Regions from separate parts of the Mucilaginibacter sp. P4_C11 genome, predicted to be linked through region 3. Evidence: riboswitches for the same ligand, from Rfam matches in the RefSeq annotation. Region 3 holds a riboswitch; each other region holds the start of a gene.
The links. A riboswitch is a leader RNA that binds a small molecule or an ion and turns the genes downstream of it on or off. The one in region 3 is predicted to bind S-adenosylmethionine.
Positions count from the first base shown of each region.

Region 1: linked by a shared signal. The riboswitch ahead of AC1DU2_RS01695 (peroxiredoxin family protein) and the one ahead of AC1DU2_RS09375 (peroxiredoxin family protein) in region 3 are both predicted to bind S-adenosylmethionine.
Region 2: linked by a shared signal. The riboswitch ahead of AC1DU2_RS23495 (O-acetylhomoserine aminocarboxypropyltransferase/cysteine synthase family protein) and the one ahead of AC1DU2_RS09375 (peroxiredoxin family protein) in region 3 are both predicted to bind S-adenosylmethionine.
Region 4: linked by a shared signal. The riboswitch ahead of metH (methionine synthase) and the one ahead of AC1DU2_RS09375 (peroxiredoxin family protein) in region 3 are both predicted to bind S-adenosylmethionine.

Region 1 covers NZ_JBFUIA010000001.1:375,167-382,848, forward strand. The annotation lists gene AC1DU2_RS01675 (hypothetical protein) at 1-1,489, shown strand, start outside; gene obgE (GTPase ObgE) at 1,563-2,570, opposite strand; gene AC1DU2_RS01685 (adenylate kinase) at 2,691-3,272, opposite strand; tRNA gene AC1DU2_RS01690 (tRNA-Arg) at 3,371-3,444, opposite strand; SAM riboswitch class I at 3,790-3,904, shown strand; gene AC1DU2_RS01695 (peroxiredoxin family protein) at 4,027-4,599, shown strand; gene AC1DU2_RS01700 (SusC/RagA family TonB-linked outer membrane protein) at 5,021-7,682, shown strand, end outside.
Region 2 covers NZ_JBFUIA010000030.1:16,934-24,615, reverse strand. The annotation lists gene AC1DU2_RS23520 (cysteine desulfurase family protein) at 1-516, shown strand, start outside; gene AC1DU2_RS23515 (hypothetical protein) at 792-1,190, shown strand; gene AC1DU2_RS23510 (hypothetical protein) at 1,487-1,705, shown strand; gene AC1DU2_RS23505 (homoserine dehydrogenase) at 1,804-3,015, opposite strand; gene AC1DU2_RS23500 (homoserine O-acetyltransferase family protein) at 3,015-4,070, opposite strand; gene AC1DU2_RS23495 (O-acetylhomoserine aminocarboxypropyltransferase/cysteine synthase family protein) at 4,160-5,479, opposite strand; SAM riboswitch class I at 5,727-5,837, opposite strand; gene AC1DU2_RS23490 (hypothetical protein) at 6,169-6,996, shown strand; gene AC1DU2_RS23485 (trans-sulfuration enzyme family protein) at 7,078-7,682, opposite strand, start outside.
Region 3 covers NZ_JBFUIA010000008.1:74,312-81,993, forward strand. The annotation lists gene AC1DU2_RS09360 (cytochrome-c peroxidase) at 1-482, opposite strand, end outside; gene AC1DU2_RS09365 (YceI family protein) at 673-1,341, opposite strand; gene AC1DU2_RS09370 (peroxiredoxin family protein) at 1,408-2,736, opposite strand; gene AC1DU2_RS09375 (peroxiredoxin family protein) at 2,765-4,084, opposite strand; SAM riboswitch class I at 4,302-4,415, opposite strand; gene AC1DU2_RS09380 (protein-disulfide reductase DsbD domain-containing protein) at 4,856-5,302, opposite strand; gene AC1DU2_RS09385 (helix-turn-helix domain-containing protein) at 6,105-7,004, shown strand; gene AC1DU2_RS09390 (YdeI/OmpD-associated family protein) at 7,089-7,682, shown strand, end outside.
Region 4 covers NZ_JBFUIA010000019.1:120,491-128,172, reverse strand. The annotation lists gene AC1DU2_RS18415 (Bax inhibitor-1/YccA family protein) at 1-512, shown strand, start outside; SAM riboswitch class I at 648-758, shown strand; gene metH (methionine synthase) at 913-4,602, shown strand; gene metF (methylenetetrahydrofolate reductase [NAD(P)H]) at 4,929-5,885, shown strand; gene AC1DU2_RS18400 (DUF6891 domain-containing protein) at 5,976-6,635, opposite strand; gene AC1DU2_RS18395 (hypothetical protein) at 6,718-7,275, shown strand; gene AC1DU2_RS18390 (hypothetical protein) at 7,557-7,682, opposite strand, start outside.

The DNA.
Region 1 (7,682 bases), on a different contig from region 3:
TATAGCCCCCTCGGCAATGTTTCCAGATCCAAGCTGGGGTTTCCAGGTGATGCACAAGATGCAGGCCGGTGGGGCCTTTAACATTACAAACAAGCCAGATCCTGCCGACATTAGTAAAAACTATAGTGAATTTTTATCCTGGTGGTCGCCGGGGCAATATTTGGTCCCTTACTTTTTTAAATCGTTGTTTAGCGTTAACGACGGGCGTGCAGCAGCGCTTACTACCCTTGTTTGTGGATTATTGGGCATAGCCGGCTGGTATACTTTCTTTAAAAAGGCCGGCTTTGCAAAGCATTTGGCTGCTATAAGTGTATTAATTATTGTTATTCAGCAAGCCTTTATTATACCCTACATATTTTATAATGGTGGCGAGGTTTTACTTTTCGGTTTCCTGGGCTGGTTTTTATACGGCTGTGTCAGCTTTGATAAAGCTGACTTGAAGCTTGCCTTATTTTTACTGCTATCCGGATGGATTGGCTTCTTCTGCAAATCATCCTTTCTATGGATGTACGGGGCAGGATGTTTATACCTGTGGCTCAGCCTGTCTCAAAAGAAAACAACATTAATCGACTGGTTTAAAAATGGTACCTGGATTGCTATCCCCGCTGCACTATCATTGGCTGTAGTTTATTTTCAATACATGTCTAAAGGAGCAAACCCGGCAGGCACTTCATTTGGCTTTAAATTTAGCTGGGAGGCATTAAGCTTTCCTTTGGCGTCGCCCTTATTAACGGGCCTTTCGTTGGATGATATGTTAAACGGCCTTATAACGCATAGTAATGCCCCTATACTCAATCCGGGGTGGTCGTTGTTTGTCCTGTCAATAGCGGCAGTATTGAGCGTATTATTAGTAATACGCATCGTTCGTGTTGTTCCTGATAAAAGCTATGCGCTGCTACTTAGCGTTTTTTATTTGCTTTCCATATTGTTTTTTGGGTACAGTTTTTTAAAACAGGCCAACATCTCCTACGAGGGAAGACATTTGCGTATAATCGGTTTGCTGATAACACCGGGCATTGTTTACCTGGTAAGTTTAAGTAAGCTGCCCGTTAAAATTGGATTTGGTTTGCTTTGCCTGTTTATTACTGCTTTAAGCATCAGATATTTTGCCCCCAGTTATTATCAAAATGCAACCAAAAATGCCAGGGGAACTTCGGGTATAGCGCAGTTGTTTATTGATCAGCCATCGTTAGACCAGATCATGGAACTCGACCGTAAAAACACCAATGCTATTTTTGTCTTCATCAGCCCCGACCTGGGTTTGGAGATAAACCATAACCGCTATGTGATATTAGATCCCATTGGTCCCGACGTAAAAATAGAGTTTGACGACTACGTACACTACGGTCATGCCGGGCCAATTTTCATCATGTTGCCGGCAAGTTATATGGGGCCAAAATCAAACATTATCCGTAAATGTTTCCCGGGTTATAAGGGCTTTCATATGGATATGCTGAGTGACAAATATGTGCTGTATTCTGCTAAATAAGTTTCAATTTATATCAAAAAAATACAAAAAAATATAAGCTTTATACAGTTTTAGTCCAACTATTTAAAGCAATTTAAACACTTGCTTTATTGATCTCGGCCCAAAGCAAATCCTTCAATCCGGCCAGGTTTTTTTGAGCTACCGATGATATAAAAATTGATGGCACGCCCTCCGGCAGCTCCTTCTTCATTTCGGCCTGAAGTTCCTCATCCAATAAATCCATTTTAGTTACTGCCAGCACACGTGGTTTATGCATCAATTCGGCATTGTATTCCTGCAGTTCATTGAGCAATATTTCATACTCCTGGCTGATGGTTCGGGTAGTGTCGGCAGGTACCATAAACAACAGTACCGAGTTACGCTCGATATGCCTCAGAAACCTAAAACCTAATCCTTTGCCTTGCGATGCACCTTCAATGATGCCCGGGATATCGGCCATTACAAATGAGCGGTTATCGCGGTACGATACAATACCCAGGTTGGGAACCAGGGTTGTAAAAGCGTAATCGGCAATCTCGGGCTTGGCGGCAGATACTACCGAAAGCAGGGTTGATTTACCGGCATTAGGGAAACCCACCAAACCAACATCGGCCAGGATCTTTAGCTCCAGTATATTCCAGTCTTCCTTGCCATCTTCGCCGGGTTGGGCAAAGCGGGGAGTTTGCTGGGTTGGGGTTTTAAAATGCCAGTTACCCAGGCCGCCACGGCCGCCGGGAGTTAAAATACGGGTTTCGCCATCCTGGGTTATTTCGAAGATCACTTCGCCGGTTTCGGCATTTTTAACGGTTGTTCCCAGGGGTACCTCTAAAATCTCGTCTCTTCCGGTTTTGCCGCTACGTAATGAACTGCCGCCCGAATCACCATCGCCGGCAATAACGTGCTTGCGGTATTTAAGGTGCAGCATAGTCCATAGCTGGGCATTGCCTTTAACAATAACGTGGCCGCCACGACCGCCATCGCCACCATCGGGGCCACCTTTTGAGGTCAATATATCACGGTGTAAATGCGCAGAGCCCGCCCCTCCGTGGCCACTGCGGCAACAGATTTTCACATAATCAACAAAATTGGAACCTTGCGACATAATTTTTCTCTTTTTGAGACCGAAAGTCCGAAAGTCAGTAAAGTCCGAAAGTTTAAGAATTTTGACGTTCCTAACTTTCGGACTTTACTGACTTACCGTCTTCCGGACTTATATTTAATATTAATCTTTTAACCAGGCTTCGATAATGGCATGTATCTGGCCAAAAATCTCATCAACCGAGCCTATACCATTAATGCTTTTAAATTTACCCTGGTTTTTATAAAAACCGGCCACTGGCGCCGTTTTATCATTGTATTCGTGGATGCGTTTGCTAATCACTTCCGGGTTGGCATCATCAGGCCTGCCCGAATCTTTACCACGTAGCAATAGGCGGCGCAATAATTCATTATCATCAACCTCAAGCGCTATCATTCCGGTTATTGCCGAATGCTTGCTGGTTAACAGGCTATCCAAAGCTTCTGCCTGTGCAACCGTGCGGGGGAAACCATCAAAAATGAAACCCTTACCGTCTTTATTGCTATCCAGCTTATTGCTGATCATACCAATTACAACCGCGTCAGGAACCAACTTGCCATCATCCATCAACTTCTTTGCCTCTAACCCAAGTTCTGTTCCTTGTGCAATTTCGCCACGTAAAAGATCGCCGGTTGATAAATGGATCAATCCATATTGTTCAATAAGCTTTTGTGACTGAGTCCCTTTCCCGGCTCCGGGAGGACCAAACAATACCAGGTTTAGCATGCTCGTTATAAATTAAAAGCCTTTCGGTACAACACAGAAAGGCTTAGGATTAACTTTGTACCTGTATGGATTAAACCCATTTAAAGGCAAATTATATGTGCACTCGAAGGGAGTCGAACCCCTAACCTTCTGATCCGTAGTCAGACGCTCTATCCAATTGAGCTACGAGTGCTTTTCGAAACGGAATGCAAAGATAGAATTTCTTTTCAATCTCTCACATTTTTTTTCAAAAAACCTGTAACTCGCAGTTTTACATGGCCTTACTTTCCTCCGTAAATCAGGTACTTGTTTTATATGTTTAATTTTTCACCCGGATATCGCATATAGGACCAATTAAACAAAATTGGGGTTACCCCTTTTGCAGCAGCATGAACCGGAGTAGGCCGGTAGCTTAGTCATGGTGAGTCATGACCAGCGTTCAATACCCGCCTGTCATTTCATGACAATTAAATTATATAATGTCTATGTATTTAGTAGAATATATTATATATTTGCATCACTAAACAGTTCTTTAATTTAATTATCAAGAAAGACGGAGGGAAAGGCCCTGTGATGTCTTAGCAACCTGTAAGCCCAATTGTTATAAAGGTGCTAATTCCTGTTCGCCATTTAAGTGGCGGAAAAGATAATGTATGTTACGTTACTTACAGCTATATAGCTGTGCCATCATATCGTTATCGCCCAAATTTCTTGTTTATTTAAATTCCAGTGCTTTTAACCCTGCATTATAAAAACGCAGTTAAAAATTTACGTTATGAAAATTAAACAGCTACTCATCACCTGCTCCTTGTTAATAACCAGCTATTTGGCCGTTGCGCAAACCACAACGCCTGCTCCCCTGCCTGCATCAATTGACCGGGGTTATATTGTTAAAACCGGCGAGCAAGCGCCCGATGATTTTAAACTGGTACTGGCCGATGGCACCCAAACTTCACTAAAACAGCTTCGGGGTAAGATAGTTATCCTGCAATTTACCGCAAGCTGGTGCAGCGTATGCCGCCAGGAAATGCCTCATCTTGAAAGAGATTTATGGCAGGCTTATAAGAACAAAGGCCTGGTACTTATCGGCGTTGATAGGGACGAACCGCTTGAAAAAGTGCAACATTTTCAGCAGGAAATGAACATCAGCTATCCGCTGGCGCTTGATCCTGGTGCCGATATTTTCGGGCGCTTTGCCAACAAAAAAAGCGGTGTAACCCGCAACGTGGTTATTGACAAAGACGGCAAAATTGTATACCTCACCCGCCTTTATGATACCCAGGAATTTGCATCGATGCTAAAAGTGGTTGATGCGCTGGTTAACAATAAAACTGCATCTGTAAACTAATTAAAAGCTTAAAGCAGAAGGCATAAAGCTCAAAGTTTCGGGTTTCAAAAACCTCTTTAGTCAAATTCTTATATTTTGAGTCAAAACGGCACTATCTACTTAATACTACTATCTATATATCAAATTGTTATGAAAACAACAAGAACACCTTTTCCAAGCGTATCCCCTGCCAGTAAATTCGTCTCATTCTCCTCCGCTTCTGTTTACCTTTATATGCAGGGTATGCGTTGTTGCTGTTAAATAAAGGCAACGGTTATTAGCCACGGGTCCCCTGCTGCAGCTGGCCGCCTCTGCTTATAACCAACACAATCAACAATCAATTTACCGGTACTATAAATTCAACAGCAGGCATTGCTATGCCCAAAATGCTGATGACCGGCTTTGCTATACCGGCAATAAAAACTATTAATCATTAACCATCATGTTAAAAAATTACAAATTTCTACTGGCACTCCTGTTGCCATTTTTTCTCATCCAAACAGTTGCGGCGCAATCTGTTAAAATAAGCGGCACGGTAACCGCTAAATCCGATGGCTTGCCCTTACCAGGTGTAAGTGTAGCTGTAAAAGGCACCACTAATGGTGCACAAACCGGCGCCGATGGCAAATTCAGCCTGAACGCCAATGTTAACGATGTGCTTAAAGTTTCCTATCTCGGTTTTGCAACGCAGGAAATTACGGTAAAGCAAGCCGAAACCAACCTGCAAATTGTACTGCAGGATGCACCAAACTCCCTTAACGAGGTGGTGATCACGGCGCTCAATATCTCTAAAGATAAAAAGACATTGGGCTATTCGGTTCAGGGATTGAAATCAAAAGATATCTCCGAAGCCAAGGAAACCAACCTGGTGAACGCGCTGGCCGGTAAAATTGCCGGTGTGCAGGTTACCAACAGCCAGGGCGATATGGGGTCGTCTCGCATCATTATACGCGGCGAAACTTCGATAGGCAATAACAACCAGCCCTTGTTTGTGGTTGATGGTGTTATTGTTGATAACAGCCAGTTTTTGGGCACCAACGGTTCAAGAGATTTTGCCAACGCCATAGCCGATCTTAACTCCGAGGATATTGAATCGGTAAGTGTGCTTAAAGGGCCAAACGCGGCGGCGCTTTACGGTTACAGGGCCGCGGCGGGTGTTATCCTTATTAAAACCAAAACAGGTAAGGGCACAAAAGGGCTTGGCGTTACTATCAACTCCAACACCAGCTTCTCGACCGTAAACATCCTGCCCGATTACCAGAACGAATACGGCCAAGGATCAAACGGCAAGTTTAGCTATGTAGATGGTAAAGGCGGCGGCGTTAACGATGGCGTTGACGAAAGCTGGGGCCCCGCGCTTGACGGATCGCTTATTCCGCAGTTTTACTCCAACGGCCAGGCTGTTCCGTTTGTGGCCCATCCGGATAATGTAAAAAACTTTTTTAATACAGGCGTAACCTTAAATAACGGTGTAGCACTGGCAGGCAGCAGCGATAAGGCTGACTACCGCTTATCGTACAATAACCTGCACCAAACCGGTATTGTACCTAACACCTCGCAAGGCCGTAACTCGTTTTTGCTTAACTCTACCTTCAAGCTTAGCCCTAAGTTAACGGTTACAACTATTGCCAATTATATTAAAGACGATGCCGATAACCTGCCCGGCGCCGGCGGCAAACGTGCAACCAGCACCATGCTACAGTTTACGTGGTTTGGCCGCCAGGTTGATATCAGCCAGCTTAAAAACTATAAAGATGCTAATGGCAACACCTTTAACTGGAACAACAGCTATTATAGCAACCCTTACTGGCTGGCCTATGAAAACACCGTAGGGCAACACAAAAACCGCATTATAGGAAGCGTTGAACTAAATTATAATATCATCGAAGGCTTATCGGCCAATTTCCGTACCGGGACTGATTATTATAACGACAGGCGCAAAATTAAAGTAGCTTACGGGACCAACGGCACCCCATTTGGATCATACGAGGAAGATGCCTACACCGTAAACGAAACCAATACCGAAGCCAGGCTGCAGTACACCAAAAAACTCAATAACGATTTCTCGTTAGATGTTTTGGGCGGTGGTAACATCAGCACCATATTAAATGAGCAAAACGACCAGATAGCACCTAAACTGGCAGTAGCCGGTTTGTACACCTTAAGTAACTCGCGCGATCCGCTGGTATCATCCAACTATTATGGCAAGCTTAAAACTTACAGCTATTTTGCATCGGCACAAATAGGTTTTAAAAACTACGCCTTTATTAACCTTACCGGCCGCAACGATTGGTCGTCAACCCTTCCGGCGGCCAACCTATCCTACTTTTATCCTTCGGTCAATGGCAGTTTGATACTTTCAGAGGCACTTGATATTAAAAGTGACATTTTAACCTATGCCAAACTACGTGGCGGATGGTCAAAAGTGGGTAAAGCTACAACCCCTTATCAACTTATCAATTACTATAATTTTACCGCTCCTTTTGGTTCAAGCCCACAGCAAAGCCTGGGCACTGTTGATTTGAACAGCAAGCTGAAACCGGAAACCACCACATCGGCCGAAGCCGGTTTTGAGCTGGGCCTTTTCCAGGACAGGATTCATTTAGATGTAAGCGCATACAATACCAACAGTATAAACCAGATTGTTACCGTTGATGTAAGCCCATCAACCGGTTACAGCCAAAAACTAATCAATGGCGGCAGCATCAACAATAAAGGTATTGAGGTGCAACTGAGTTTAACACCAATAAAATCAAAAGATTTTACCTGGGATATAACCACCAACTATTCACTTAACCGCAGTAAAGTAGTTAAGCTGGATGATGAAGGCCGCCTGCAAAGCATCATATTAGGAAGCGACCGTACCGTGCAGGTGTTAGCCGCCCTTGGGCAGCCCTATGGTACCCTATATGGCAACGCCTACACCCGCGATGCATCCGGGCAAATTGTTATAGGCGCCAACGGCACACCGGTTATCAATCCAACCAAACAATACCTGGGCAAATTTACACCTAACTGGCTGGGCAGCATCAATAATAGCTTTACCTACAAACGCATAAATCTTGGTTTTTTGATTGATGCACGGTTTGGCGGTTCTATTTATT
Region 2 (7,682 bases), on a different contig from region 3:
GTTGGTTTTTTACACATCAACCACCGCATTAAAATAAAGCCTTTAATATATGGCGGCTCGCAGGAGCGCAACATGCGTGGCGGTACCGAAAATATTTACGGCATTATTGGCCTGGCCAAAGCTTTGGAACTGGCTTATGCCGAAATGGAGCAACACCAGGCACATATTCAGGGCTTGAAATCATACATGCTGGGTAGATTAACCAGCGAAATTCCCGGCGTAAACTTTAACGGAGAAACCGATCCTGAAAAGAGTTTATACACGGTGCTTAACGTAGCTTTCCCCGAAATGGAAATGGCCGATATGCTGTTATTTAATTTAGATATCAGCGGCATATCAGCATCAGGCGGCAGCGCCTGCAGCTCGGGTACCGATATTGGCTCGCACGTGCTTACTTCGATAGGTGCAAGCTCATCAAGGCCATCGGTAAGGTTCTCCTTTTCCAAATACAATACCAAAGACGAAGTTGATTTCACCGTAGCCAAGGTAAAAGAGCTTTGTTTGGTAAGCGCGTAAAATATTGATTAATATACTATTACGATATATCCGCTTTTCACAGTCCGCGATTGCCGCAACACGCTCATAATGGAGTGTTTGTAAGTTACTGACTGTCAATATCAAACCACCGTCATTGCTTCGTGCCTCGCAATGACGGTGGTTTAGTACATTCGTTTAACTATATCCGTTCTGCACATCTAAAATCTGCATATACTACCGAAAGTTATTTTCTTAATTAGAAAACAATATGCTATTTCAATGGGTTTATTAATTAACAACTAAAATTAAAACCTATGAATATGCATAATGAAACCTGGGAAAACCAGGATAGTGATTACCAAAATACCGGGTCAGCTTCTGTAAACAATGCCAATGCCTATAACGCTAACCGCGACTTAGAAGACGATGGCAATGATTTGGACGAAGAGTTTGATGTAACCGACGAGTATCCAAACGAAACTCCCGAAGAACGTAAAACCAGGACAGAAGGTGTAGGTAGCCATAGCCAGGTAGAAGTTGATCAGCCTACCAGAAGCGCCGATACATCTTACAGCGAACAAACTGATGTAACCCCACCAAATAAGAAAGAGTTTCCATCAGTTGGGCCAGCTAAAACCGATTTTGCCAGCCGCCCGCAGGGCCGTACAACAGGGCGCATGGTAGGACATGAGCCGGGTACCGAAGGTATATAGGTTTACGAGCTTGAAATTATTATTGGCGATGATTGTAAAATCGTGCCGGCGACCAGTCGGCTTTACTAACCAAACAGAACTCGCTGCTTGAAAATAAGGAGGGGCTATCCGTACCGGCCGGCCTCTTCTTTATCGCTCTTTCGGGATAATATATAGAACAATAATGAGTTTATATTTTATATAACGAGGATAAAATCCCAGCTACAAAAGAGGGTGCCCAGACTTATCACCAACTGAATTCATAGCTATGAATAGTTTTAGAATTAATAACCTAAAATATAAAGGAGGATAAGATCATGAGAAAGTATGGAGAACTAGACCAAAACCAGGCTAACAACACGTGGATGAGGGGCGATGGCACTAATGTGGATATGACTGCGGGTAATCATACGCTTGAAAGGAATGGCCCCAACAGAAAAAACCTAAAAGTTTTGCATGAGGATGGCAGCTTTGCCGATCTGCCTGATAATGATATACCAGGAGCCGGTGCACTATCGGGCTGTATAACAAAATAAATTTTTATAACACAAAGAAAGGGTACCCAAAACGGATACCCTTTCTTTTGTTATAAGCTAACAAAGCAAAATTTGCTTTAAATTATTCAGGCTTTCACTTATATCGATGCCAGGCTAACGCCGGTAAGCTGGCCGGCAAAGGCAACAAACGCCTTTCCTTCGGTTATTTGCAATTGGTTATCAATGAGGCTTTGTAAATTAACTTTTCCGATAACAAATTTATAATCGCCAGAATAATAGCGTTCTTTTATCGAAATAAATTTCAAATCTTCTACCAATCGCTCGTCATCATACCTTAAATAGATATCAAACTCCACATCGTTGGTAAATTGAAGTCCTGTTTTTTCTTTGGCTTTTTTGTACTCGTATTGGTAGCTATAGCGCAACGCGGCTATATCTGATAGCACGGCCGAACCGGTAGGGTGGCCACCGGCGCCTTTTCCGAAAAAGAATTGCTGATCGGCAAAGGCGGCTTGTACCGTTACCCCATTGTACTCGTACTCCACGTTATATAAAAACTCGGTACTGTTAACAAATTTAGGCAATACAAACATGGCCACGTTGCTATCGTCCAATTCTTTAGCTACCGGAACCAGTTTAATTTTCAGGTTCTTTTCGCGGGCGTATTGTAAATCCTGGGCAGCAAGGTTCTGAATGCCCAAATTGAAAACTTCATCTGGCTGTACTATTACGCCATAGGCATGTGCCGCAGCAATAACCAACTTGTATTTGGCATCGTAACCACCTACGTCGCTGGTAGGGTCGGTTTCGGCAAAACCAAGGTCTTGCGCCTGTTTAAGGGCACTATCATAATCCAGGCCTTCAATAAAGCCTTTAGATAAGATATAATTTGATGATCCGTTAAAAATTCCGCTTATGGAGTGTAGCAGTTCATTATCATAATACTCTTCCAGGTTACGGATAATAGGGATACTACCGCAAACCGCGCCTTCGTATAATAATGAAGTGCCATGTTTGTGCTGTAGCTCAATCAGCTCTTCTAAATGAAGCGCTATCATTTTTTTACTGGCCGATACCACGTTTTTCCCGCTGCTTAATGCCCTTGATACAATTTCAAAAGCAGCCTCGGTATCGTTAATCAATTCTACAATGGTATTAATCTCCGGGTTGTTTAGCAACTCGTCTTTATCTGTTGTAAATAAATGTGCCGGCAGGGAGCGCTCTTTGTGCGGATCCTTAATAGCAAATTTTACAATTTCGATGTTTAAATTTTTTGTCTTGATGATATCATATAATCCCTGTCCAACTACGCCAAATCCAAATAATCCTATACTTAACTTTTTACTCATTACGCTGTACGTTGCAATTCTATAATTTTTCCTTTTACATCAGTTTTAAAAAACGATGTGATAATATTTGTTAATGCTTCTGTTTCAATTAAAAAACCATCGTGGCCATAAAACGAATCCAATTCGGCAAAGGCCGATTTAGGAATATGCCTGAACAGGTATTCCTGCTCTTCGATGGGGAATAACACATCTGACTTGATACCGATAACCAGCGTACGGGCTTTTATAAGGCTTAATGCTTTCTCAACACCGTTACGGCCGCGGCCTACGTTGTGCGAGTCCATCACCTTGGTTAAATACCAGTAGCTGTAGGCATTAAACCGGTTCACCAGTTTTTGGCCCTGGTATTCCTGGTAGGTTGATGCCTTAAAATTATCGGTTTTGCTATCAATCTCCTCCTGCTGTGTAATACCGTAAGTTTTATAGGTACGGTAGGAGAGCAGCGCTATACTCCTGGCGGCCTTTAAGCCGTTTTGGCCGCCTTCAATAGTGTTATTGTTAAAAGTGGCGTCGGCACTTAAAGCCAAACGCTGCGACTCATTAAACGCGATACCCCATGGCGAATGCCGTGCGTTGGTGGCTATCAAAATAAGATTTTTGATACGGTTTGGTTGGATGATACCCCATTCAATAGCCTGCTGGCCGCCCAATGAGCCACCAATAAGGATATGAATATTGCCCACGCCCAAATGGTCGGCTAATAACTGGTGGCCCTTAACGATATCCCTGATAGTAAACTGGGGGAATGTTAAAAAATATGGCAAACCAGTTTCCGGATTTGTGCTTACCGGATTAGTTGTACCATATGGCGAACCCAAAATATTGGCACAAACTATAAAATGTTCTTCGGGGTTAAATTTATTTGCAGTGCCCACAAAACCTTTCCACCAATCAAAAACATCGGCATTGGCTGTCAGGGCGTGGCATACCCACACCACGTTGTCCCGCTCTTGGTTTAAGCGGCCATAAGTATGAAAGCCTATCTCCAGTTGCTGTAGTTGTTCGCCAGATTCCAGCTCAAAAGTTTGTGTGTACTTAAATATTTCTGTGTTCATTCTATCTTACTTTCAGTCGAAAGTCTTGAGTCTTAAGTTCTAAGTCGTTATTTTTTTAACTCAGAACTTAAGACTTTCGACTTAAGACTTTAAACCAATTCGGCCTGCGCCTCTTTTATTTTGGCAAATGCCTGTTCAAAATCTGCTTTTATATCGTCAATATGCTCAATACCAACCGCTACCCTTAACGATGTTGGGGTAACGCCTGCCGATAGCTGTTCTTCATCAGATAGCTGCTGATGTGTTGTGGCCGATGGCTGTATGATGAGCGTTTTAGCATCGCCCACATTGGCTAAATGACTCACCAGTTTCAGGCTATCTATTAATTTACCCGCTGCTTCTTTATCGCCATCAATCTCGAAAGATAACACAGCTCCGAAACCATTTTTCAGGTATTTTTTTGCTAATTCGTGGTATGGCGATGATGCTAATCCCGGATAGTTTACTGATGCTACCTGCGGATGCTGGTCAAGCCATTTAGCCAGTTCCAGTGTATTATCTACATGGCGTTGCACCCGTAATGATAGTGTTTCCAGTCCCTGTATATTCAGCCATGAATTAAATGGCGATTGCGAAGGGCCAAAATCGCGCAAGCCTTCTACACGGGCACGAATAATAAACTGAATGTTGCCAAACGGACCGCCAATGCCAAATACATCGGCAAAAACCAACCCGTGGTAACCTTCAGAAGGCTCGGTGAACTGCGGAAACTTGCCGTTGCCCCAGTTGTAGTTGCCGCCATCAACAATAACGCCACCAATGCTGGTACCATGACCGCCAATCCATTTGGTGGTTGATTGTACCACCACGCTTGCGCCATGCTCCAACGGACGGAACAAATAGCCGCCTGCTCCAAAAGTATTATCAACAATCAGCGGCAGATCGTGCTTTTTGGCCAATGCGCCAACTTTATCAAAATCGGCAATTGTAAAGCCAGGGTTACCTATAGTTTCCAGGTAAATGGCCTTGGTTTTATCATCTATTAAAGCTTCAAGGCTTTCGGCGGTGTCGTCTTTGGCAAAACGAACATCAATGCCTAAGCGTTTAAACGCAACTTTAAACTGATTATAAGTGCCGCCATATAAAAATGGTGAGGTCACAAAATTATCGCCGACTTGTAAGATGTTATTTAACGCTATAAACTGGGCGGCCTGACCCGATGCGGTGGCTAAAGCCGCAACGCCACCTTCTAAAGCGGCAATGCGTTTTTCAAACACATCGGTAGTGGGGTTCATCAAACGGGTATAAATATTGCCAAACTCTTTAAGGGCAAACAGGTTGGCGCCATGCTCGGCGTTTTTAAATACGTACGATGTAGTTTGATAAAGTGGTACCGCGCGTGAACCTGTAGTAGGGTCAACTTCCTGGCCGGCGTGTAATTGTAAGGTTTCGAATTTTAAGGCTGACATAGTTGTAGATTTTTAAAAGGTTATAATTAAATTTTGTTGTTTAGATGGATTTTTGACAAGCTGATAAAATGTTTACCAGTTTTACAACACGTATGTTTTCAGGGATTGAAAAATGAACGTATTAAAGCATCAACAGCAGCAACACATACAAATGCAGCCGATAATTGGGCTAATGCGTTGTATGTTAATGTTTTGGGTATTAAAAATGTTGCTTGTAGTAATTGTAATTAAACTTTTCATGGCTATAAATTTATATCCCCCGGTGTTATTTGCCGGGACAGGAATTGGCACCTTCTTCAAAACTGAAGGGTTGCCAGCGGGTCATTGAGCCTGATCTCTCGCCGCTTCTTTATAAATCAATACCCGAACTATGCGGAGAATTGATTGACTATGGTATCGCTACCAAATAATGTCCCAAAGATAAGCGGATATTTATTTAAATACCAAATTTTATTTTTATTAAGAGGCGAAGAGTAAAGGTAAAAGGCGAAAGGTAAAAGGTTTTTGTGTCAAAATCTTTGTTGTTGCTCCGATGCCTGTATCCTCACAGGCATCTTTCCGATTAGTAGTCGAATTATCTAATCCAAGCGACAACATCTGGAATAGCGGTCTGAGAGGGCATAGACCGTGGCGAAGGATTGTTTTTAAATGCCAAATTTTATTATCTTGTATCGCCAATAAACCATTGCATGAATAAGTTTTTCGCTTTTGTAATTTTCATTTGCTGTTCAACAACCATGATGTTTGGGCAGGAGAGGGAAAAAGTAGAAAACGTAAACCAACAGGTTGTTACTGCTGATTCTCTTTTTATCAGAAAACTGGCTGATACCTATAAAACAAATCCCGCGGGGGTGCTCAATCTGCTTATTACGTCAAAACATGCAATGGAGGATATTGGCTTTGGGTATTCTGAGGTCTCAAGGATTTATGAATCAGACTACCTGCGAATAGGTTATCAGTTTATATTTTTTAAAGATTCGTTGATAAGTTATAAGTTAGATGCCGGCATACCGTATAACGCCCTCCTAAATGCCAGGTATAAAAAAATATGTTCTCCTTTATTTAAATTTAAGCAGGAAACACATTCTGAACCGGTCTATTTTAACTATGATGGGATGTCAAAACCACTAAACGACAGTGTTAAAATTGTCTCGAAAAATAAACAGCTACGGTTTTTAATGACACCTTTTTCCGGGACTACCTACGGCTATTATCTTGTAATGGGCTATTTCTTGATCCAGTTAGATAGTCGGATTAATTTCAACGCCGTAAAAAGCAAGCTAACGCCAGAAACTGATTATATGTTTCTTTTTAGCAAAAACCCTGCAGCCCGCTTGTGCGCTGTAGAGTACTACTATAAAAATCCGGGCAGGTTTGTAAATATGAAAGATAAATTCGAACAGCGGATAGCTGCCATATACAAAGATATGCCAATAATAACCACACGAATTAGTGGTCACAAAACCAATCAATATGCGGAAGAGATGGTAAATTTAGCGGTCAAAACTGCTTTTTAACGAAGATGTAGGCAGCATGAAAAGCAATAAATGAAAAAGATTTCTCACGTCAAATCTTATCCTAAATATACCTTTTTCCCTTTACCTTTCGAAAAGGGCTTGCTCCAAATCTTCCACCAAATCATCAATATGTTCTAACCCAACCGAAACCCGCAATAAATTCCTTGGTGTTTTAGTGTCGGGGCCTTCTACGGTTGCGCGGTGCTCAATTAGGCTTTCCACACCGCCTAAGCTGGTTGCTTTGGTAAATATTTTGAGTTTGTTGATGATGTTGTGCGTATCGTTTTCATCGCCCTTAATAATAAACGAAAGCATGCCGCCGAAGGCCAGCATCTGCTCTTTGGCAATCTCATGCTGCGGGTGCGATGGCAGGCCGGGATATAATACTTGCTCTACTTTAGGGTGCTGCTCTAAAAACTCAGCTAACAGTTGCGCATTGTGTACATGGCCCTTAACCCGGTAAGGCAGGGTTTTAATACTGCGCACCAGCCAGTAGCAGTCGGTTGGGGAGGGGATAGCGCCACCCATTTCCTGTACCTGTCGTATTTTTGCCCACCAATCGCTTTTTTCGGCGGTGATTAATGCGCCGCCCATTAAATCGCTGTGCCCTCCAAAATATTTGGTGGCCGAGTGCATTACTATATCGGCACCCAAAGCTAATGGTTGCTGGCATATAGGCGTGGCAA
Region 3 (7,682 bases):
GTGCGCTCAAAAGAGGCTATGGCTTTCAACAGATTATCTTTGGTGGGTGCTGATTTAAATATTTTTTGAAATGCATCGGCATAGTATTTATTTTCATTTAATTTTTTAACGGCATCCTCAATAGGAAGCCCCATTTCTGTAGCCGATGTAATAGGCCCAAGTGCCTGTTCTTCCAGCGACGAAGCGCGCCCGTCCCAAAACAGATGCGGACGGCCGGACAGGTTAGTTAACCCGGGCGAATTTCTGGAAGTAAGGTTTCCTTTTATCCCTACACTAAAGGTAGCGGTATCTGCAAAAGCAAACTCCGGTTTATGGCATGAGGAGCAGCTGATGGTATTATCGCCAGATAGTATCGGGTCGAAAAACAGCTTTTCGCCCAATTGCTCTTTGGTTTGCACATCATCTTTAGTGCCCACAAAACTCATAAAGCTTATCAATGTACTGATAGCTGTAATAACCAGAAGTATATTTCCTTTTTTCATATCCTTATGCATTCATGTTGCTGCCGATAAACTTGTCCGGATAGTTGCCAGGGTACCCAATGCGCCCCGGCTACACATCCGTTTCCAAACTTTACGCGAGTTCTTAAATGCTGTTTTTAGTCAAAGCAATAGCCATCCACCTGTTTAGTGGCCCATTTTATCTATTAAAAATTGTGTTGAGCTTTGGCGTTTATTGCGCCACAGCGTTGAGGTTTACATTCAAATCAAAATCATCATAGATCACTTTGTCGCCCAGATTTTCAAAAAAGTTTTTCGAACGGAACTTGATATCGTACTTGGTACGGTCGATGGTGATCTTCGCGGTAGCCGCCAGCTTTTTGCCGCTCACGGTTACTGTCGCGGGGAAGCTTACCTCGTTGGTAATGCCTTTTATAGTCAGTTTGCCTTTAACATCATATTGGTTGCCGGTAGTTTTTGTGGCCGATGAGATTACAAAATTAGCCTTCGGGAATTTTTCGGTATTGAAAAATGTTTCGCTTTTTAAAGTACTCACCAGTTTATCGTTTGATGCATGGTCGGTAATATCAGCATCGGTAATGGTGTTAAGGTCTATGTCGAAGTTGCCGCCTTTAAGGGTGTTATTTTCAATGGCAAAGTTGCCGTTACTTACCTTTACTTCGCCATTATGATCGCCTGTGGCTTTTTTTGCAGCCCAGGTGAGTTTGCTGCTTTCATTATCTACCTTAAAGGTTGATGTTTTAAATTTTTTACCTACTGGCGAGGTTTTAATAGTGGCAGACCGGCCTTTGGTCAGTTTAACACTTTTAATAGCCGATGGTGTAAACGCGGTTAACGATACTAATGCTGTAAATAATACAGCGCCTGATAATTTGGTCATGGTGGTTTTTATGGTTGTTTAAGTGTACCCGGCAAGGCTGTTACCCCTGCCGGGATTTAGTTTAGTTTATTTTCCTTTAAGTTCTTTATTGTTGTTACCTGTAAGGTTGGCCGCGCTGGCCGGTACCGGTTCGGCAATCAGTTCATCCAATAACTTATTGAATTTCTTTTCGTAATCCTGGTAATATTTGCCGGTAACTGCGCCTGTGTAACCTGTATATATTTCACGTACATCGCCTTTACGGTCAATGATAATAGTAGTAGGGAATGCCACAAATTTGTTTAGTGCGGGCAGTTTCTGTGAAACCAGCTTTTTATCAGCCAGTCCGCCGAAAACGATATCATACTGAATGTTGTATTTATCTTTTAGCTTACCTAATGTGTATTTAGCATACTCCAGGCTGTCTTTTTGTTCGAAACCGATAGCAATTGCTTCTACCCCACGATTATGATTTTTATTGAACCACGGTGATAGGAACACCGTTTGATCGGTACAGTTAGGGCACCAGGTACCAACAATTTCAATGATGGTTACCTTCCCTTTATACTTATCATCGCTAAGTGATACTGGTTTGCCGTTTAAATCCGGAAATGTAAAATCCAGTTTTTTGTAGCCTTCTTTCAGGTAGGTTAATTTATACGGATCAGGCAATTCGGCTTTATCGTCTTTAACCGCGTCAAACTTGGTATTGTCATAAATGCCAGAGCCAATTTCGCCACTTAAAGTTCCATCAGCGTTGATCTTGCCTTTGTATATCTTAGGGCTTGGGCCGGTAAAACCTGATAATTGAAACTCATCACCCTGAACCGTACCTTCCAGCTCGCGGCTATCGCCTGTTACCTGCATAATTACGCCGGTAAGTTTATTGCCTGTTTGTTTTAACACGGCAATTTTGTTGGGCACCTGGTCTTTTGAGTAAACTTTCAACTCCCATTTTCCGGTTAGGTTGGCGGTTGGCGCAACGTCCTTCCCTGGTTCAACAAAGCGGTAGGTTTTACCATATTCGGCGGTAAAAGGCAGAGAATTGCCCCTGAAACCTGGTACCAGGCTGCGGTATTCGCCGCTTAGCGTTCCATCTTCCTGAACTTTGGCCACCAGGGCGGCATCATAGGTATTCATTTTGATAAATACGGAGTCTTTACCAATTTGCTTTACGTGGAAATTGTCCCGGCGGCTTCCGTTAATCAGTGTAAATACAGCATGCCCGGCATCTTTTCCCTTTAGTTCAAAGTTGAAAGGCACCTTAGTTTCGGCCACAGTAAATACGCCGCGCCATAGCCCTTGTTTGATAAACTTTACAGGCGTTTTTTTATCCGCAGCCAACGCCGCTGCGCCACTAAACAATAAGCCCACAGACAGGCATTTGAATGAAGTGATTAAGTTGATGGTTTTCATTTGATTAGTTATATAAGATCAGTTAATGTTAATTTCCTGGGTGGGTTGATGGATTTGCAATAGCGGCTGTTTCCGGGGCCGGTTCGGCAATAAGCTCATCTAATAATTTATTAAATTTCTTCTCGTAATCCTCGTGGTACTTACCTGTCACGGTGCCCGTATAACCGGTATATATCTCCCTTACATCGCCTTTTCTATCAATGATGATGGTAGTTGGGAAGGCAATGAATTTATTCAAAGCAGGCAACTTTTGCGATACCAGTTTTTTATCGGCCAGCCCTCCAAAAGCGATATCATAATTGATTTCGTATTTTTCTTTCAGCTTGCCCAAGGTATATTTGGCATATTCCAGGCTGTCCTTCTGTTCAAAACCTAATGCAATGGCTTCTACACCGCGCTGATGGTTTTTATTGAACCATGGGGATAGAAACACGGTTTGATCAGTACAGTTAGGGCACCAGGTACCTATAATCTCTACAATTACTACTTTACCTTTGTATTTGTTATCACTCAAGGAAACCTGTTTGCCATCGATACCGGGGAATGAGAAATCAAGTTTTTTATAGCCTTCTTTTAAAAATGTGAGTTTGTAAGGATCAGGTAATTCAACCTCTGTTTTTTTGGCGGCATCAAATTTCAGGTTTTTATAGATGCCAAAACCTTCTTCGCCGCTGATGGAGCCATCGGCATTGATCTTACCTTTTATAATGAACGGACTTGGGCCGGTAAAGCCGCTTAGCGCAAACTCATCGCCTTGTACGGTACCTTCCAGTTCGCGGGTGTCACCAACAACGGTCATTACCACACCGGTAAGCTTGTTCCCTTTTTGTTTCAATAAGGCTATAGATGCAGGAACGGCCTCTTTACTGTATGTTTTGATTTCCCATTTACCGGTCAGGTCGGCTTTAGGGGCTACATCTTTGCCGGGTTCTACAAAGCGGTAGGTTTTACCATATTCTGCAGTAAATGGTAATGAGTTGCCCCTGAAACCCGGTACCAGGCTACGGTATTCGCCGGTTAACGAGCCATCATCCTGAATTTTGGCTACCAGCGCGGCATCATAGGTATTCATTTTGATATATACAGAATCCGTACCAATTGATTTCACATGAAAATTATCTCTGCGGGAGCCGTTGATGAGTGTGAAAACAGCATGCTCGGCATCCTTTCCCTTCAGCTCGAAATTAAAAGGCACCTTTGATTCGCTTACGGTAAATTCGCCGCGCCATTTTCCTTCTTTTATAAATTTAGGCTTTGGGGTTGCATGGGCCGATAACACGCTTACCCCGCTGAGCAATAAAGCGGCAGATAGCAGCCTTGTTTTGGTTAAGTAGTTTGTAGTTTTCATTTTGTATAAGTTTTAATTGTTGTTAATTGATGCGATGCCGGAAATTTGGGCATAGGTTATCCATTGGGCTTTACAGCCTTTGAAAAAACACTATAAATTTTTAGGGTATCCGGCTGTTAAAACCAGAAAACGTACTGAACCAGGCAACAACATCGTTTGATGGCCGCGGGTTGTAGCTGTGGGTAATGGCTATTAAGTGTGTTCATGACTGTTAGTTAATTTATATTCCGGCGGCATAATTGCTATCGGAAAAAGTTTAGCACTTATTTCAGACTGCTGAAAAGTTGCTATAAGATCATCGAGACTTCCTCTCCCTTATTCTTTATAAATCAACTAATTAATGGTGGGGTTAATTAGAATGGTGTAAAGATAACAACAAATATGATAAATACAATAAAATCTATAGATTTAGTAGAATATTTTTAAGTTTTGTATGTCTTTTTTAATTTTTTCTTGTAAAACGATAAACATCCTGGACTGTACAGCACACGCCTGAATTACCACCATAGCAAAGCAACGCACTTAGTACAGCCAGGATGTATATCTTGCTCAATATTTTTTAAACCTGGAATGTAAAGCGTTAGCAATTATGGTAACAACAGCCAGGGGTGCCACCATGCTGTTTTCGGGCTTTTGTAAATAAAGTAAACTTTGGTTTCATGGTATTAGTTTTATTAATAATGATAACGCGTTTAAAAACGATTACCATTTTAACAGACCGACTGGTGGCTATCGTGCTGCTTTGTATATGATTTGGCTTATATTATATTTTTATTTTACAGGTACACTAAATTCTACATCGTCTGGCGGTAAACATTGCTTATCGCTGCATACCATAAAGTTCACGGTACCACTAACGGATGCCTGCCCGGATTTAAGCTTTACTTTTTGCTGAAATATAACAGACTTTTCAAAGTACTGAACATTCATACTAAATGACTTTTCGTACTTGTTTAGTGCCTTCGGTTCTTCTGTGCTTCCCAATAAGGTGTAACTTTCATTAGCGGCAAACTTAAGGGTAGTTTTTATCGGCGCCCCATCTGCCAAATGCTGCGAATAAATATGCCAGCCCTTATCGATGGTTGCTTTAATGAAAACGATAGCCAGGTCATTATCTACCTTTTTTGCAGCATATGACCATTTTACAGGGGTAAGTATTTGTCCGAAGACTGTGCTGCTTAATGTAATAGTTATGGCTACCAGTATAATTTTTCTCATAAAGTAAATTGTTTTGTAGAGTGTATCCTATATATAAAATTGCGACTGATGAATCAACAACTCGTTAAGATAGCGTTACAATTTAAGTTGCTCTTATGAAAAAACTGGTTATAAAGCGTATTCATTATGATTAAGTTTACCTGACTATAGCTTGCCTTAAGAATATTAAATGCACTCCCCTTTTTGGGTCGAATGAGCATTAAAAGCTAAGGCGTTGTAAATATATAATTAATTCTATTAAATCCATAGATATTATAGAATTAATTGTTTTCAATAGAGATTTATTACAACGACATTTGCATTGTAATTTGTTCAAAAAACTATAGGGTATTGGGGTGAGTATGAAATACCAAAACCGTAAGACATTGCATCCCACCGCAATTTAATGTATATACCGAAGCCTTCTCCTTGCAATATAATTCAAAAAACAGTAAATTTTACATTATAAGCCATTCGCGTTATTTGGTTGAATTTGGAGGTGCCCTATTGGGTGACCCGTAAAGATTTTCAAAATATAATTCTTCTGATATGGAGAAGAAAACAATCGACGGTTGTTTGATCCCTCTCCGCAAACCCAACAAACCTGGCATTAGTCGGGTTTTCGTATTTCATAACATGGACAGAAGCTATCGACATGTTCTAAATCTCTTTGTACGTTTTTGACGAGATGTTGCCGTGAACAAGGGTGAAAACTATATAATATACCAGTATTAACGGTTCCAGGCGGTGAATCTTTTCGTGATCTGTAGCTGAAGACAGTTTCTTTTTCTATTTTAGGATCAACCCTCTTGTGGTTCATTTTATGGCGAAAATAAAAATCACGCTTCCTTATTACACAGAAATCAATGACTTTTTAGCCTCTATTCCATGGCCAGGACGAACAACTGATCCAGACTTCTACTGTTTGAGGTTAAAGCCACTCGATCTGGACCGACAAATATACCGGCAACCTTTTAAACGTTCATTTTATTTTTTCGCCCTGCTATTCAATTCCGGTAAGATCGAAGTTAACTATGGCGATCAGACCATTCATGATCCTGAGTCGTATCTCGTCTTTCATTCGCCCAATCTGGTGTATAGCTTTGCTCATAACAATGCCTTGGAGGGTTATGTGATTTATTTTAAGCCGGAATGCTTCTCATTCTTCAAACCAAACTTTCAACAGCAATTCCCCCTATTTGACGTGTTACATACTAACCTGTTTAAGTTTGACCACTCCACATTTAAACGATTGGCACCACATTTTGAATCTGTATTTACCGCTTATGAAAAATCGGCTAAAACACAACATATGGAAGCAAGGGTAAAGTTGCTCGGCTTACTCTACTACCTGGAAGACTTTGCGCTGGAAAAGAAAAAAGACATTCGTCTGGCTACAACGCAACAAATCCTGTTGCGTAAATTTATTCAGTTAATTGATAACCATTATATCAATAAACACTCCGTGCAGGAATACGCAGATATGCTTTCGGTTACTGCCAATCATCTTTCCCAATCTGTCAAACATGTTTCGGGCAAAAATGCACTTACTTTTATTGCCGAACGCCTGGCCACCGAAGCCAGATCGCTCATTCAATACACCGATTTTGAGATTGCCGAGATTGCCTATCAACTCAACTTTTCAGACCCTGCTAATTTTGGCAAATTTTTCAAAAAGCAGGTAGGCTTGTCTCCTTCGGAGTTCCGGAAACAACGCAAGTGATTAAATTGACCTGTTTGTCCAAGTTTTCGACCAAATCTTCTGTGTAAGTTTAAGTTTTTTTGCTACCATAAATTAAATAACGTTATGAACTATAACCCTGCGGTGGATGCTTATATAACTAACTCGGAAGATTTTGCAAAACCCATTCTTGAGCATTGGCGCCGCCTTATTCATGAAAATTGCCCTAATGTAGTAGAGGCGATAAAATGGAGCCTGCCCCATTTTGAGTACAACAGCGATAACATGTGTGTAGTAGCATCCTATAAAAACCATTGCTCTTTTACGTTTTTGAAGGCCGAATTGATGACTGACCCGCGTTTGAAGGCAAACAAGGACTTGAAGCCGATCCAACGATTCTTGGGGAAGGTCAGTAAAATAGAGGACCTACCGCCGGACAACGAATTTATAGCCATGCTTAAAGAAGCCGTACAGTTAAACGAAAAAGGTATCAGGATAAAAAGAGAGAAACCAGAAGCCGACAAACCCAAAGTACTGCAAACGCCCGATTATTTGTTGGCCGCATTAGTGGCTAACCCAAAAGCAAAAGAAGTTTTTGAAAGCAAATCCAACTCATTCCGCAAGGAATATATAGTTTGGATTACCGATGCCAAAACCGACGAAACACGACAAAAAAGAATAGATGAAGCTTTAGAATGGATAGCCGAAGGAAAAGGCAGG
Region 4 (7,682 bases), on a different contig from region 3:
TTGCGCCGCTGGCATTTGTTTTAATCATTTCTTTTGGCTTTCAGCGCCTTTCATATGCTATGGCGGCCTTGCTATTTGTAGCTTTCTCGGCGGTAATGGGTATCAGCTTAAGCTATATACTCATTGTTTACACCACCGGCTCCGTAATCGGCGTATTTGTTACAGCATCGCTTGTTTTTGGGATAATGGCAATTGCCGGTTATACAACCAATACCGATTTAACCAAGTTTGGCTCGTTAATGATGATGGGGTTAATTGGAATAATCATCGCATCAGTATTCAACATGTTTATAGGCAGCAGTCAATTGCAATACATTATTAGCTATATTGGTATTGCGGTATTTGTTGGCTTAACCGCCTACGATGTGCAAAAATTAAAACGTATTGGTGCAGGCCTTGAATATGGCGATGCTTCTGCGGGAAAAATGGCGCTATTGGGTGGCTTAACCTTATACCTTGATTTCATTAACCTTTTCCTGATGATTCTGCGTTTATTTGGCAGAAGAAGGTAATAAAGCAACCAATATTTATTATTTAAAAGCTGCCCCGCAAAGGCAGCTTTTTTTGTACACATAAATTTACTTAGCGTACACATAGCCGGGCATATAAACTATTGCATTTTACGGCTTTATTATGCACCTTTGCAGTGCTTATGGAGAAAGACGGAGGGATTAGACCCTGCGATGTCTTAGCAACCTGTGCTTCACAAGGTGCTACATTCTACCCGGCCGGCTAAACAGCCCCTGGAAAGATAAGCGAAAGTCAATTGAACACCCGACTTTTCGATGTAAGCTTTTTTTAGTAGCAAGTAGTTAGTATCAAGTAGCAAGATTTTTTTGTGTTGATCTAATTAAAAATCATGGGCCGGAGTTTCCGTACTTGATACTTGATACTAACTACTTGATACTAACCATGGACATTAGAAAAGAATTAGAAAAACGCATCCTTGTAATTGACGGGGCTATGGGTACCATGATACAGCGGTACCAGCTTACCGAGAAGGATTTTCGTGGTGAAAGGTTTAAAGATCACATCAGCGATCTACAGGGGAATAATGACCTTTTGAATATTACACGCCCGGATATCATCAAGGCCATTCATGCCGAGTATTTGGATGCCGGTGCCGATATCATCGAGACCAATACCTTCAGCACACAAATTATTTCACTGGCCGATTATAAGCTGGAAGAGCTGGCCTACGAACTTAGCTACGAAGGCGCGCGTATTGCCCGCGAAGTGGCCGACGAATACAATCAAAAAAATCCATCAAAGCCGCGTTTTGTGGCGGGTGCCGTTGGGCCAACCAATCGTACAGCGTCCTTGTCGCCAGATGTTAACGACCCTGGTTACCGCGCCGTTACCTTTGATGATTTGGCCAATGCCTATTACGACCAGGTACGTGGCCTGGTTGATGGCGGATCGGATTTATTATTGGTTGAAACCATATTTGATACCTTGAACGCCAAAGCGGCCTTGTTCGCTATCAATAGATACGCCCATGAGTCGGGCAAGCATTTGCCTATCATGATCTCCGGTACTATTACCGATGCCTCTGGTCGTACCTTATCGGGGCAAACTGTTGAAGCTTTCTGGAACTCGATACGCCATGCCAACCTGCTTTCAGTGGGCTTAAACTGCGCTTTGGGTGCCAAAGAAATGAGGCCGCATTTGGCCGAACTTTCTGAAAAGGCAAACGTATTTATCTCTGCATATCCTAACGCTGGTTTACCAAACGAGTTTGGCCAGTACGACGAAACCGCGCATGAAACCGCGCACCAGGTTGATGATTTTATTAAAGCCGGGTTGGTTAATATTGTGGGTGGTTGTTGTGGCACCACACCGGAACACATCAAATGCATAGCCGATAAAGCGGCCAAATATCCCCCAAGACTTATCCCCGAAATTGAACCCGACCTGCGCCTGAGCGGCCTGGAAGCGGTTACCATAAAGCCCGACAGCATATTTGTAAATGTGGGCGAGCGTACCAATATCACCGGTTCGCCAAAATTCTCGAAACTTATTTTATCTGAAGATTATGAAGCCGCCTTGGCCGTTGCCCTGCAACAGGTAGAGGGCGGTGCCCAGGTTATCGACATCAACATGGACGAGGGCATGATTGATTCGAAAGCGGTAATGGTAAAATTTCTGAACCTGGTAGCATCCGAGCCGGATATTGCCAAACTGCCTATCATGATCGATTCATCAAAATGGACCGTTATTGAGGCTGGTTTAAAATGCATCCAGGGTAAGGGTATCGTAAACTCCATCTCGCTTAAAGAGGGCGAAGAAAAGTTCATTGAGCAGGCCCGCAAAATCCTGAGCTATGGCGCTGCCACGGTTGTAATGGCCTTCGACGAAACCGGCCAGGCCGATTCGTTACAACGCCGTATTGAGATATGTAAAAGATCATATGATATACTGGTTGATGTGGTTGGTTTCCCTCCTCAGGATATCATATTCGATCCCAACATCCTAACCGTTGCAACCGGTTTGGAGGAACATAACAATTACGCGGTTGATTTTATTGAAGCCACGCGCTGGATAAAACAAAACCTGCCACATGCCAAAGTGAGCGGCGGGGTAAGTAATATCTCCTTCTCTTTCAGGGGCAACAATGTGGTGCGTGAAGCCATGCACTCGGCATTTTTGTACCATGCCATTGGCGCCGGCATGGATATGGGTATCGTGAATGCCGGCATGCTGGAGGTTTACCAGGAAATAGATAAAACCCTGCTTGAGCTGGTAGAAGATGTACTGCTTAACCGCCGCGATGATGCCACCGAACGCCTTGTTGAATACGCCGATACTATAAAAAGTAAAGGCAAAGAAGTTGTGCGCGATGAAGAATGGCGCAAAGGAACCGTTCAGGAAAGATTATCGCACGCGCTTGTAAAAGGTATTATTGAATACCTGGATGACGATGTGGAAGAAGCCCGCCAAACATACAGCAAACCACTGGAGGTTATTGAAGGCCCGCTAATGGACGGTATGAACATTGTTGGCGACCTTTTTGGCGCCGGCAAAATGTTTTTGCCACAGGTAGTAAAATCGGCCCGGGTTATGAAAAAGGCGGTGGCTTACCTGTTGCCATTCATCGAACTGGAAAAACAACGGGTTATTGATGCCGGCGAAGACAGCAGCGGCAGCCGTGCCAATGCCGGTAAAATATTGATGGCCACCGTAAAAGGCGATGTGCACGATATTGGCAAAAATATAGTAGGCGTAGTTTTGGCCTGTAACAACTTCGAGGTGATTGACCTGGGCGTAATGGTACCGGCGCAACGCATTATTGAAGAGGCTAAAAAACAAAATGTAGATATCATCGGCCTCAGTGGTTTGATTACGCCATCGCTGGATGAGATGGTCCACTTTGCCAAAGAGATGGAGCGCGAAGGTTTTACTATTCCGTTAATCATTGGCGGGGCTACTACCTCGCGTATCCATGCGGCTGTTAAGGTCGATCCGCATTACTCGGGTGCTGCAATCCACGTGCTTGATGCATCGCGCAGTGTTACCGTGTGCAGCAGCCTGATGAACCGTGATGGCCGGGATGCCTATATCAAAAATATTAAAGAAGAATACGCAAAATCGCGCGAAGCGCATTTGAATAAAAAATCGGATAAACGTTTTGTTACTATCGACCAGGCAAGGCAAGCCCGTTTCCAGGTTAGCCTGGACGGCGATGTAGCGCCTAAGCCAACGTTTACCGGTACCAAAGTATTTGAATCATATCCACTGGAAGAATTAGTCCCTTATATCGACTGGACACCGTTTTTCCATACCTGGGAATTGCGCGGCAGCTATCCTAAGATATTTGCCGATAAATTTGTGGGCGATGAGGCTAAAAAACTTTTTGATGATGCACAGGTATTGTTAAAAAAGATAGTAAAAGAAAAGCTGCTACACGCCAACGGTGTTATCGGTTTTTGGCCGGCCAATAGTGTTGGAGACGATATTGAATTGTATACCGACGAAAGCCGCACTACTTTGTTAACCCGCATCCATACCCTGCGCCAACAGGCCGAAAAGGTTAAAGGCGACCCGTATTATGCGCTATCGGATTTTATCGCACCAAAAGAAAGCGGTGTGCCCGATTATTTTGGCGGCTTTGCCGTAACCACAGGTATTGGCTGTGATGAACTGGTTGCTGAATTTGAGGCCGACCATGACGATTATAACAGCATTATGGCCAAAGCCCTTGCCGACCGCCTTGCCGAGGCCTTTGCCGAAAAAATGCACGAACTGGTGCGTAAAGAATACTGGGGCTACAGCAAAGGCGAACAGCTAAGCACCGACGACCTCATCAAGGAAGAATATCAAGGCATCCGCCCGGCCCCAGGCTATCCTGCCTGCCCGGACCACACAGAGAAAACAACCTTATTTGAGTTATTGAAGGCCGAGGACAATGCCAAAATGCACCTTACCGAAAGTTTAGCCATGACACCTGCAGCAGCTGTAAGCGGGTTCTACTTCGCGCATCCTCAGGCCAGGTATTTTGGATTAGGTAAGATAAGTAAAGATCAGGTGGAGGATTATGCTTTGAGGAAGCAAATGACAATTGAGGATGTTGAACGTTGGCTTGGTCCTAACATAAATTATTAAAAGTAGAATAAACAAAAAACCGTCATTGCGAGTATTCACCAGCGGAGCTGGAAAAAAAAGTAATGACATGGCTGCAACCGGGGTTGTTGTAGAGACGCAACATTTTGCGTCTCCCACCAGACAAGCGGATTTGCAAGGTTGGATTTGCATGCGGGAGACGCAAAATGTTGCGTCACTACATTAAAAAATATTGATAATAACATACAACAAACCGTCATTGCGAGGTACGAAGCAATCCCGAACTATACAGGGCGGATTTGCAAATCGGGGATTGCTTCGTACCTCGCAATGACGGATATAATAAGAAACTCGTACCAGAACAAACAATGAAAATAACGGAACATATTGCTAATGCAAAAGGCAAAACACTTTTTTCCTTTGAACTTATCCCACCACTGAAGGGTCAGAGCATTCAGGGCATCTACGATGCCATTGACCCATTAATGGAGTTTAAGCCGCCGTTTATTGATGTTACTTCGCTGCGCGAGGACTTTATTTACAAGCAGCATGATAATGGCTTGCTGGAGAAGTTGAGCTATCGCAAACGCCCGGGTACCATCGCCATCTGCGCGGCTATCATGAATAAGTACAAGGTAGATACCGTTCCACATTTATTGTGCGGTGGCTTTACAAAGGATGAAACGGAGAATGGCCTGGTCGACTTGCAGTTTTTAGGCATCGAGAATGTGTTGGTTTTGCGCGGGGATGCACGCCGGGGCGATGCATCATTTGTGCCAACCCCCAACGGGCATAACTACGCTACCGATTTGCTGCAACAAGTAGTGAACATGAACAACGGCGTATACCTGCATGAACATAACGACGATAGCCTGAAAACCGATTTTTGCATTGGCATTGCCGGCTACCCCGAAAAGCATTTTGAGGCACCAAACCTTAAAACCGACTTTAAATACCTGAAACAAAAGGTGGATATGGGTGCAAATTTTATTGTTACCCAAATGTTTTTTGACAACCAGAAATACTTCGATTTTGTGAATAATTGCCGGGCCAACGGCATCAATGTGCCTATCATACCAGGGTTAAAACCTGTTACTAACTCAAAACAGTTAATCGGTTTAGCAAAAACCTTCCATATTGATATGCCCGAAGATTTATGCGACGCGGTTAACGGCTGCAAATCAGAAAAAGACGTACGGGATATCGGTGTAGAATGGATGATAAACCAATGCCGCGAGTTAATAGCTTTTGGCGTACCGGTACTGCATTTTTATACCATGAGCAACGCCGGGCCAACTAAAAGGATTGCGGAGGCGATTTTTTAGTGGGCTATTAAGATTTTCTATTGTGAAAATGATGTTCTAAAGTAAGGGCATCGTTTTTTGTTTGTAAGCCTGTTACTTTGTTTACTCTCGCTACCATAACTTCCAAAAAGGTTTCTGATCTGATCGCGGTTTAGTCAACATTTGTATAACCCGCTCTGCTCCCCATTCTTCATCGTCGGGTATTTTTTTCCAGTCGATGTTTACAATTTCTATCCGTTGGGTAACTGTGCCTGGCCACTTTACCTGGAGGCCGTTTTCCCTGAGTGCTGCAACAATCATTTGGGCAACCTGCAAAGCTTCATCATCATTTTGCGTAACGCTATCAAAACCTAAGTACAAGTTCCGGGTATTAGGGTCAACAGCCCTGGCTAAATCCTGCGAGTGATAATAGCAAAAGCTATTAGCTTTAACACCTAATTCATCCAACCGTTCTATGGTCTCCATGCAATCGCCTTCGCCATCTTGTTTGGTATAACCGGCGTTGTGCAGGCATACTATCTTTTGCACAATCAGTTGGTCGAATGCTTTGGCCAGCTTTTCAAATCCGGTTGGTTTTGTCCACTGCAAAGCTTCCTTTTGATGCTGATTGTATTGTTGGTGGATGGTTTGTTTTAACCACTCTTCGTCAATGTCATCCTCTTCATAAAACATATCTTCTAAACCTTCAAAAATCTGTTGCTCATTTTCAAATCCAAACTTTACATCCAGTTCTATTTGCTCTAAAGCCTCGTCTTTCAGGTCTTGTGTCATTGGGAGCGCGATATTTAATATTTTTCTTAAAAGCTAATTATCAAATATCTACATTTAACTATTACCATCCACGTTACTATCTATGGATTTTTTCAGCCACATCAAATCTGTTATTGGTATTATATTGGGCCTTAGCATTACCCATTTGCTTAAAGGGGCGGCTAAGCAAATTCAGCATCCGGGGCGCAATAAACCTTATTGGGTGCACAACCTGTGGGCCTTTTACATGTTCCTGTTATTGCTGCATTTTTGGTGGTGGGAGTTTAACCTGCACGATATTAAACACTGGCTGTTCCTGGAGTATTTCTTCGTCATTTTTTATATTGTAATTTATTACAGCGTATGCGCCCTGCTATACCCCGAAGACCTGAACGATTATAAAGATTACAACGATTACTTTTATTCGCGCCGTAAATGGATATTCGGCATATTAGGTGCAAGTTACCTGTTAGATATGGTGGATACTTTTATAAAAGGACAGGCCTATTACAGCCACTATACACTGGAATACCCTATCCGTAATATAGGTCATTTTGTACTATGCATGGTGGCCATGAAAGTGAATAACAAAACTTTTCATGCCATGCTGGTAATTTTATTTATCGCTTACGAATTCTCTTATATTTTAAGGCTATTTTAAGCTAAAAAGATATCCCATATACAGGATGTCTTTTTTTATCAGCTAATTTATTTGCAAAAAACAACCAGGTTTGTTTTTACATAAAAAATAGCCTGCCCCAAAGGATGTAGGGCTAAACTGGGTATTGGTCGGGGTTGCCGTTTATTGGCTCTACCTTTGTCATAGCAAACTGAATATTTTTGCTCATATTCCATCGGGATGTTTGTGATGTAAGTTGTTGATAATCTTTCCCACTTTAATACCCCGGGGGGATTCGCAATGTAACAACACAAGCATGGACATTATAAACCCTCAATTTCAGCGAATTTTTTACTGATAATTTCAAGGATTTTACATTTGGAATCTGCACTGCAATTCGCAAAGCCTCCCGAAATAGCAAACCCTATCAGCCTGGATTTACTCGATTT